Regions from separate parts of the Sphingobium sp. HDIP04 genome, predicted to be linked through region 3. Evidence: riboswitches for the same ligand, from Rfam matches in the RefSeq annotation. Region 3 holds a riboswitch; each other region holds the start of a gene.
The links. Region 3 has a riboswitch for cobalamin ahead of L286_RS37010 (TonB-dependent receptor plug domain-containing protein). Riboswitches for the same ligand answer to the same signal wherever they lie in the genome.
Positions count from the first base shown of each region.

Region 1 (2,194 bases), on a different contig from region 3:
GACCGCCAGGGGCGAAATGAAGCATGTCATCGTCACCGGCCGCAACGCGCCCGACGCGCTGATGGAGGCGGCCGATCTCGTCACTGAAATGACCCTCCTCAAACATCCCTTCCGCAGCGGCGTGAAGGCCCAGCCGGGAATCGAATTCTGACACGCACCGCCTTCGACATCGCCGCCTTCGAGGAACTGGTCCACCTGCGCCGCGACGTGCGCCATTTCCTGACCGATCCGCTGGAGGAGAGCGAGGTCGAACGGCTCCTCGCCCTCGCTCACAGCGCGCCGTCGGTCGGGCTGTCGCAGCCCTGGCGTTTCGTCCGCGTCGAAACGCCCGCCCTGCGCGAGCGTCTTGCCGTCCATGTCGACGCCCAGGTCGCCAAGGCGGGCAAGATGTACGAAGGGGAGGAGGACAGGCTCTACCGCAGCCTGAAATTGCACGGCCTGCGCGAAGCGCCGGTGCTGTTCGCCGTCTATTGCGACGAAGGCACGGAAACCGGCCACAGGCTGGGCGCGATCACCATGCCGGAGGCGCGCCGCTATAGCTGCGTGATGGCGATCCACACGCTCTGGCTCGCCGCCCGGACTCGCGGCATCGGCATGGGGTGGGTGTCGATACTGGACCGTGCGACGGTGGACGCGATGCTCGCCATTCCGGAAAACTGGCGATGCCTTGGCCTGCTGTGCCTGGGCTATCCAGTCAGCGAGGAGGCGACGCCGGAACTGGAAAGGCGCGGCTGGGAACATCGGACGGACTGGCATTCGACGATAGTGACTCGCTGACAATTCCCCTCCCGCATGCGGGGGATTGAAGGCCTCTTCCCTTTCCCTTCCTCTCCGCCTATGAGCAGCCTTGGAACGGGCCATGCCCGCTCCATCGATCGCGTCGGTGCCCCGCAAGGGGCTTAAATGGGAACGCGGTGCGGGAGGATGCTCCCTAATCCGCGGCTGTCCCTGCAACTGTGAGCGGCGAGCAAGGCAAGGACGGCCTCCCGAGCGGGCGGCCAGCCACTGGAGCGATCCGGGAAGGCCCCTGCCGAAGCTGTGACCCGCAAGCCAGGAGACCTGCCGAACGCAAGGGTCGCTCTAGCCATGGTCCAGGGGATGGTCACGGCTCGGTTCTCCGCACGGGCGACGAATGCGGCTGGGGGAAGCATCCTCCGGTCGTCGTTGCGATGTGGGAGGTGAAGTCCGTTGCCAGACGCGCACAGCGCATCGTCCGCCGCCATTCGCGGCTGGTGTCCGACGGCATGGCGCCCGATGATGGCGGGCGACGGGCTGCTGGTGCGGGTCCGTCCCCCGCAGGGCCGCCTCGCCCTCCCGCAGGCCTTCGCCCTTGCCGAAGCCGCCCGCCTTCACGGCAACGGCCTGATCGACCTCACCAACCGGGCCGCGCTTCAGCTTCGCGGCGTGACGGAGCAAAGCCACGGCCCGCTGCTCCGGCAGCTCGTCGCCCTTGGCCTCGCCGATGCCGATCCGGCCCGCGAAGCGCGTCGCAATTTCCTGCTCGCGCCGGATTCAACGCCCGGCGACGACAGCGAAAGCATCGCGCTCCGCCTGATCGCCCATCTCGACGACCTGCCCCAGCTTCCCTCCAAGATCGGGATCGCCATCGACGCGGGGCCTGCCCCCTGCCTCGCGGGGGTTCCCGCTGACTTTCGCTTCGAACGAAGCCAGGCGGGCGCGCTGCTGTTGCGGGTGGAGGGACGCCCCATGGGCTCGCCCACCAGCGTCGAAACGGCGGCGAGCGACCTGATCGCGCTTGCCCGCTGGTTCCTTGCCACGGGCGGCGCGGCATCGGGCCGCGCAGCCAGGCATGGCGCGCCGCTGCCGATGGCCGCTGAAATGGCGCCCGCGCCTTCCCGCGCACTTTCCCACGTGCTGGCCAGCGCATCCGGGCCGTTCCACGCCGTCCCCTTCGGCCAGATTGACGCCGACGGCCTCATCGCGCTGACGCGAAAACGGAACGTCGCCGCCCTGCGCCTGACGCCATGGCGCGGCCTGATCCTGGAAGGCGGCGCGCAACGCGCCGGTCACGCCCCCCCGGACGGCCTGCTGCGCGTCGATGCCTGCCCCGGCGCGCCCGCATGCCCGCAGGCAAGCGTCGAGACCCGCGGCCTCGCTTCCCGGCTCGCGCCCCTTGTCGAAGGGTCGCTGCATGTTTCGGGCTGCGCCAAGGGCTGCGCCCGCCAGGGAACCG
Region 1 covers NZ_ATDO01000094.1:18,458-20,651, forward strand. Annotated here, with positions in the region: gene cobO (cob(I)yrinic acid a,c-diamide adenosyltransferase) at 1-151, shown strand, start outside; gene bluB (5,6-dimethylbenzimidazole synthase) at 148-777, shown strand; cobalamin riboswitch at 865-1,082, shown strand; gene L286_RS37335 (precorrin-3B synthase) at 1,255-2,194, shown strand, end outside.
Region 1: it holds a riboswitch for cobalamin, as region 3 does, so the genes downstream of both, L286_RS37335 (precorrin-3B synthase) here and L286_RS37010 (TonB-dependent receptor plug domain-containing protein) in region 3, are expected to answer to the same signal.

Region 2 (2,194 bases), on a different contig from region 3:
GCGCGCCGTCGACGCCGACATCGCCGAATTCGTTGATGATGAGGGCGAGGCGACGACCGCCCGCATGTTCGATGAGGTGACGGATCAGCGTGGTCTTGCCGGCGCCCAGAAAGCCGGTGATGACGGTGGCGGGGATCTTCTTCACGCGGGATTTCCCTGTGCTTGGTGGCCGGCGATGGAGGCGACCTCGATCTCGTCGAAACCTCTCCAGCGGTAGATGGCCCAGCTCAGCAGCCAGCAGGCGGCGAACAGGCCGATGATGACGAAGCCCAGGCTGTTGAAATGATCGCCAAGGTCGGCGGCCAGGGTCCATGCGCCGCCGCGGAGGCCGAGCCTGTCGCCCAGCAGCGCCGCCGCCTCGATCCCGCCGATGAGCAGCGCGACCAGCGCCGACGCCAGCGTGATGGTGATGTTGTAGTAGAGCTTGCGGATCGGCTTCACGAACGCCCATCGATAGGCGCCCATCATCAGCGCGCCGTCCGCCGTGTCGATCAACGCCATGCCCGCCGCAAAGAGCAGGGGGAAGATGAGGACGGTCGCGATGGAAAGGCCGCTGGCCGCCTGGCCGGCGGACAGGCCCAGAATGGCGACCTCCGTCGCGGTGTCGAAGCCCAGGCCGAAGAGAAAGCCGAGCGGCGCCATGTGCCAGCTTCGCGTCACCAGCCGGAAAAGCGGCCGGAAGAGGCGCGACAGAAGACCCCGGCTGCCGAGCAGCATGTCCATGTCTTCATCGACATAGGCGCCGCCCCTTCGAACATGGTTGAAGGTCTTGAGCACTGATCGCAGGATGATCAGGTTCATCGCCGCGATGGCGAAGAGGAAGGTTGCCGACACGATCGTCGCAATGGTGCCGCCAATGGCTCCAGCGGCCTCCACCCGGCTCAGCGCATTGGCGGCGAAGGCGATGAGGACAGCGGCGATCAGGACGATGCCGCTATGGCCGATGGCGAACCAGAAGCCGACGGCAAGGGGCCGCTGGCCATCCTGCATCAGCTTGCGGGTCGCATTGTCGATGGCGGCGATGTGATCGGCGTCGACGGCATGGCGAAGGCCCAGGCTCCAGGCCAGCAGCGCCGTGCCCAGCATGACGGGGTCGCCGGCGAAAATGGCGAAGGCCGCGATCCAGGCGGCCAGATTGGCGGCGAGGAGCCCGGCGAACATGCCGGCGGCGCGGCGGCGCAGGCGGCCGGACGGCGCATGGGACGATATGGTCATAGGGACGATCCCCGTCGGCGTCTGCGAACCGGACGGAAGCCGCCTGCATGCCGGACGGACGCTCTTGCGCCCGGCATGCGGACAGCAGCTCCCGCTGCGTGAAGCGTCGCTCAGACGGAGGACCGTGCCGCGGCCATCCCCTGGACCATGGCAAGAGCGACCAGACGCAGGCAGGTTTCCTGGCTCGCGGGTCACGGCTTGGCGCATGGCCTTCCCAGGCCTCGCATGACTTAGCGTCCGGCCCAGTGGCTGATCCTGCCGCATGTGCGGAGGATCGCTATGCGTCTCGCTCGCCGCTTACAGTTGCAGGGACAGCCGCGGATTCATCACCGCATTCCCTATTAAGCCCCCTGAAGGGGCACCGGCGCGATCATGAAGGCCAGCCGAAACCGGCCTTCATGGGCGTGCATAGAGGCTGGGCGAGCAAATGGGAAGAGGAGCAATGACGACTTCTTCCGTCGGGCAGGGCCAACGCGCCGCTCCCGGCGAGGCGCTGGAGGCGCAGGACTCGCAGCGCCGGGGACGACGATCCTATTTCAATGCACCTCCGCCCTCAGCCGTTCGACCAGCTTTTCGATCTCCCACGGCTCCAGCACCCAGGTTCGCGTCTTGCGACCTTCGCGATGGACCGGCTGGGTCAACAGGATGCGCGCCTGTTCCTTCGCATGGGGCTTGAAGATCGCGAAATGCTGGGCGCAATCGCGGATCGTGCCGATGATCGGCGCCTTGCCGTCCAGGTCGATCATGGTGGCGGGCTGGTCCCAGGGCATGTTCAGCATGACGTCTTCCATTCTTCTATGATCGGCGCTGCAACTCGCTTGATCACTGGCGACCATAGCGGCGGATCGGCCGCCTGTATCGCCCAAAAACAAGGGCCCAACTGTCACTTTTCTGGTTTGCTCCTGGACAGGAGGCGGGCGAACATGCCCCTGCCCGGCGCGTTTCGCCTTGCGGCGCGGCGTCGGGGGGCGTTATGACG
Region 2 covers NZ_ATDO01000094.1:11,105-13,298, reverse strand. Annotated here, with positions in the region: gene cobW (cobalamin biosynthesis protein CobW) at 1-145, opposite strand, end outside; gene L286_RS37310 (HoxN/HupN/NixA family nickel/cobalt transporter) at 142-1,215, opposite strand; cobalamin riboswitch at 1,368-1,594, opposite strand; gene L286_RS37305 (hypothetical protein) at 1,752-1,994, opposite strand.
Region 2: it holds a riboswitch for cobalamin, as region 3 does, so the genes downstream of both, L286_RS37310 (HoxN/HupN/NixA family nickel/cobalt transporter) here and L286_RS37010 (TonB-dependent receptor plug domain-containing protein) in region 3, are expected to answer to the same signal.

Region 3 (2,194 bases):
GACAGGCTCAGCCCAATCGGGGAAGAGTGAAGCTTTCCAGATCCTCCGGCCGGTTGATATTGGGCAGCACGAACTCCGGCCGCTCCACGATCCGCGCCCCGGCCCGCTCCAGCCAGCCGTAAATCGACCGGCTATTCTCCTCGGCCAGATGCGCATCCAGCTCTCCCGCCAATGAAGCGGGCCAGAATCCCGCCAGTTGCTGCCCCTTCAGGATCGCCGCGCCGTCCCCGATCAAGGCCTGCGCCAACCCGTCCGGATAGACCGGAACGTCGCACCCCGTCGTCAGCACCGCGTCATAACCCTGCGCCGCCGCATGATGCAGCGCGGCGTTCAGCCCCCCTAACGGCCCCATGTCCGCCGCCGGCCGGTCCGCCAGTCCGATCATTCCCGGAACCCGCCGTCCGCAAATCACGACCGTCTCGACATGCGCGCCCAGCGCCCCCGCCGCATGATCCAGCAATGTCCGCCCATCGAGCATCGCCAAGGCCTTGTCGCTGCCGAAGCGGCTGGATCGTCCCCCGGCCAGAACCGCGCCCAGCAATCGCATTCCGTCCCTCCTCATGCCGCTTGGCATTGTCCTCGCTTTCCCTTATGGCGCGCGGCGCGGGCGGGGACAAACCCTCGCGCGCAAAGAAGATCGCGCCGGTGCCCCCAAAGGGCTGAAAACGGGAATGCGGTGCGGGCGGGAAACCGTCCTATTCCGCGGCTGTCCCTGCAACTGTAAGCGGTGAGCGCGATGCACTTCGGTCCATGGACCGGCCACTGGACGCAAGTCCGGGAAGGCGTGCATCGCTGCGTTGACCCGCGAGCCAGGAGACCTGCCGGCGCATGGTCGCTCTTGCCCTGGCCCAGGGGTTGGCCATGGCACGGTGTTTTCCGTCTGAGCGACGAAGCGGCGCAGGGCCGCATCGGTGCGGGGGAGGGCACTGGCGTCGACTTCCCCCTGCGCCGACCGCGATGAGCGGATGCCCTGAGCCATGAAGTCGCAGCGACGCTCAGGGAAACAGATATAATGTTGAAAGCCACCCTCTCTCTTGCCGCTTTGCTTGCGGCCGCGCCCGCCTTCGCCGCCGATGATGACGAGATCATCGTCACCGCGCTGGGCATCGAGCAGCCCCGCGACGAGGTCGGCCAGGCCGTCACCGTCATCGACGCCGACACCATCCGCACGCGCCAGAGCGTCAGCGTCGTAGACCTGCTGGCCACCACGCCGGGCGTGCGCTTCAATCGCAGCGGCAGCCTGGGCGGCGTGACCGGCGTTTCGCTGCGCGGCGCGGAAACGACGCAGACGCTGGTGCTGATCGACGGGGTCAAGGTCAACGACACCAGCGGCATCGGCGACATGTACGATTTCGGCAATCTGCTGACCGGCAATATCCGGCGGATCGAAATTTTGCGGGGGTCCAACTCCATCGCCTATGGCAGCCAGGCGGTCGGCGGCGTCGTCAACGTCATGACCGGCACGCCTGCCGCCGGTTTCGCGGGCAATGCATCGGTCGATTACGGCTATAGCGACACGCTGAACGCCAAGGCGGATGTTTCGGGCGGCAGCGGCATCGCATCGGGCGGCGTCGGCATCGCCTATTTCAACACCGACGGCATTTCCTCCGCCGCCAATGGCACGGAAAAGGACGGCTATGAGAATATCGCCGCCAACGCCAAGCTGAAGCTGGCCTTCACCGATACCCTCAGCCTCGACCTGCGCGGCTATTATATCCATGCCGATCTGGATACCGACAACGGCGTGTTGGACAGCACGGCGGACACCTCCAAATCCGATCAATATGTCGGCTATGCCGGGCTGAACCTGTCGCTGTTCGACGGCAGGCTCACCAACCGGGCGGCCGTGACCTGGTTCCGCATGGACCGCGACTATACATCCGCATTCGGCCCCTATGGCTATTCGGGCACCAATCTGCGCTTCGAATATGAGGGCGTCTATCAGCCGGTCGATCAGGCGAAGCTGGTCTTCGGCTATGAACATGAACGGCCCGACTATGACTTCTCCGGCTTCGGCTCGGTGGAAAGCCACAAGGCCGATGTCGACAGCGTCTATGCGCTGGCGATCTTGAAGCCCTTTGCGGGTCTGTCGTTGACCGGCGGTGCGCGGCGTGACGATCACAGCCAGTTCGGCGGCGCGACTACCTTCGGCGCCAATGCCAACTACACGCCCAACAACGGCGCGACCAATATC
Region 3 covers NZ_ATDO01000089.1:3,048-5,241, reverse strand. Annotated here, with positions in the region: gene mobA (molybdenum cofactor guanylyltransferase) at 8-547, opposite strand; cobalamin riboswitch at 627-840, shown strand; gene L286_RS37010 (TonB-dependent receptor plug domain-containing protein) at 1,013-2,194, shown strand, end outside.

Region 4 (2,194 bases), on a different contig from region 3:
CCGGCATTGATCGCGCTCAGGCAATCCGCCTCGCTCATGGCCGCCTCCGCGCAGATGTCGCCGGTCGGCCGTTCCAGATCGAGCGCGACGACGGCCAGTTCCGCGCCGCAGGCCTGGGCCAGCGCGTTGATCGCCGCGCCGCCATGACGGAAATTGGCCACCATCTGCGCCGTGACCTCTGCCGGGAAGGCGCTGACGCCCCGCGCCGCGACGCCATGATTCCCCGCGAAGATAGCGGCGCGGATGCGCTCCGCCCGGGGCCGTTCCCGCCGCTGCCAGCCCGCCATGAACAGGGCGATCTCCTCCAGCCGCCCCAGCGAACCGGCGGGCTTCGTCAGCACCCGCTGCCGCTCCGCCGCCGCTGCGGCAGCGCCTGCGTCCAGGGCGGGAAGCTCCGCCAGAGCGGCGGCAAAGGCGGCCCGGTCGACGAAGCGGATCATGAACAGACGAAGCCGTCGGGCGGCGTGCGGACGATGAAATGCCCCTTCACCCCCTGCGGCCAGTCGGCATAGCGCACCACGCCCTCCTCGCTTTCGGCGTGGCGCGCCGCATAGTCCAGTATCGCCCGCGCGGCTTCCTCATCGGGGGTGAAGTCGCCCAGCACATAGCCGACCTTTCCGGTCCCGCGCACATGCACCGCGCAATGGCGATCGCAGGCGAAGAGGCAGGGCATGTCCTGCACCGCGACAGCCGCATAGGCGGGATCGCCGTCGCGAACCCTGTGAAGCGCCTCGACCAGCAGGGCGCCGCCTCGCCGCCCTGCCGCATCCGCCCGCTGCTCCGCCGAAAGACGGCAGGTCGAACAGACGACCACCGACGCCCCAGGCCCGACAGCCCGCAGCATCAGCAATGGCCCCGCAAATCAGTCATTCCACATCCTCCAGCCCGGCGGCATGCGCCCCATCGGGAACCGGGCAAGGGAGGACAGGCCGGCACCAGGGCAGGCGACAGGACTCCCCCCCGCGCGGTCGCACCGGCAAGGCGATGGCTGTCGCTCGGCGAGGAGACCCCCGTTCGCCCGGCACACCCTGTCCGGTCGAAGAACGACGGCGTCAGGCAGGTCTCCTGGCTCGCGGGTCGATGCTGTCCGGCCGCCTTCTCGAAACCCTGTCGGTTCAATGGCGCGATGGCCGGAAGGCTCGCCGCTTACAGTTGCAGGGGCAGCGCGGGCATTTCACCCGACTTCCCTTTTCATCCCCTTGCAGGGAACCTGTCGCGCCAGTGCTGATAAAGCCGGCTTCGATCAATCGCAAGGCCGGAAATGGGAGGGTGGCGACGCGGTCGGGCCTCGGCTTCCGCTGCCGTCCGTCCTGGAGGGAACGGCAGCCGCCCTTCGCGGGTTTCATGGCCATGTTGGCCAACGATTTCGGCACCACGCTCGTCCGCCTTGTCCTTGCGACGCTGCTCGGCCTTGCCCTGGGCTTCGAGCGGGAACGCAACGGCCATGATGCGGGCCTGCGCACCCATGGCCTGGTGTCGCTGAGTTCGGCCATGCTGACGCTGTCGGCGCTCGAATTGGTGGAAGTGCACCCGGACGGGGATCCGATCCGCGTGGTTCAGGGACTTGCGCAGGCGATCGGCTTCATTGCGGGCGGCCTTATCTTCGTGCGCGGCGGGGATGTGCGCAACATGACCACGGCCGCCAGCCTGTGGATGGCTGCGGCCGTCGGCATCACGGCCGGGGCGGGCCAATATGTGCTCGTGCTCGTCGGATCGCTGATCGCGCTGATGCTGCTTTCCTTGCTCCTCCTGGTCGAAAAGCGCATCGCCCGGCGAAGCCGCAAGGCGGACAGGCTGGAGGGCGACGCCATGCCCAACCGGCGCGGTTCCGTGGTCCCGGATCGCGAGGGTTGAACGGCAAATCCGCGCCGCCTTCCCCGGCTGCGCGCCCGGCGGTATAGGAAAAGAGCGAACCGATGCGAATGGAAAATCAGGGTTGCGATTCGCCTGCGACGCCGCGCTTCGCCCCGTCCGGAATCTGCCCAGGCGCCTGAGGAAAGAAAAATGAACAAGGACATCATCATCGCGGGCTATGCCCGGACGCCCATGGGCGGTTTTCAGGGCGCACTGGCCAGCGTCTCCGCCCCGGAACTGGGCGCCGTGGCGGTCAAGGCGGCGGTCGAACGCTCCGGCGCCGCGCCGGAAGCCATAGACCGCATCTATATGGGCTGCGTCCTGCCCGCCGCGCTTGGCC
Region 4 covers NZ_ATDO01000095.1:505-2,698, forward strand. Annotated here, with positions in the region: partial or broken gene cobT (nicotinate-nucleotide--dimethylbenzimidazole phosphoribosyltransferase) at 1-440, opposite strand, end outside; gene L286_RS37465 (DUF1636 domain-containing protein) at 437-844, opposite strand; cobalamin riboswitch at 1,039-1,229, opposite strand; gene L286_RS37470 (MgtC/SapB family protein) at 1,222-1,854, shown strand; gene L286_RS37475 (acetyl-CoA C-acyltransferase) at 2,005-2,194, shown strand, end outside.
Region 4: it holds a riboswitch for cobalamin, as region 3 does, so the genes downstream of both, L286_RS37465 (DUF1636 domain-containing protein) here and L286_RS37010 (TonB-dependent receptor plug domain-containing protein) in region 3, are expected to answer to the same signal.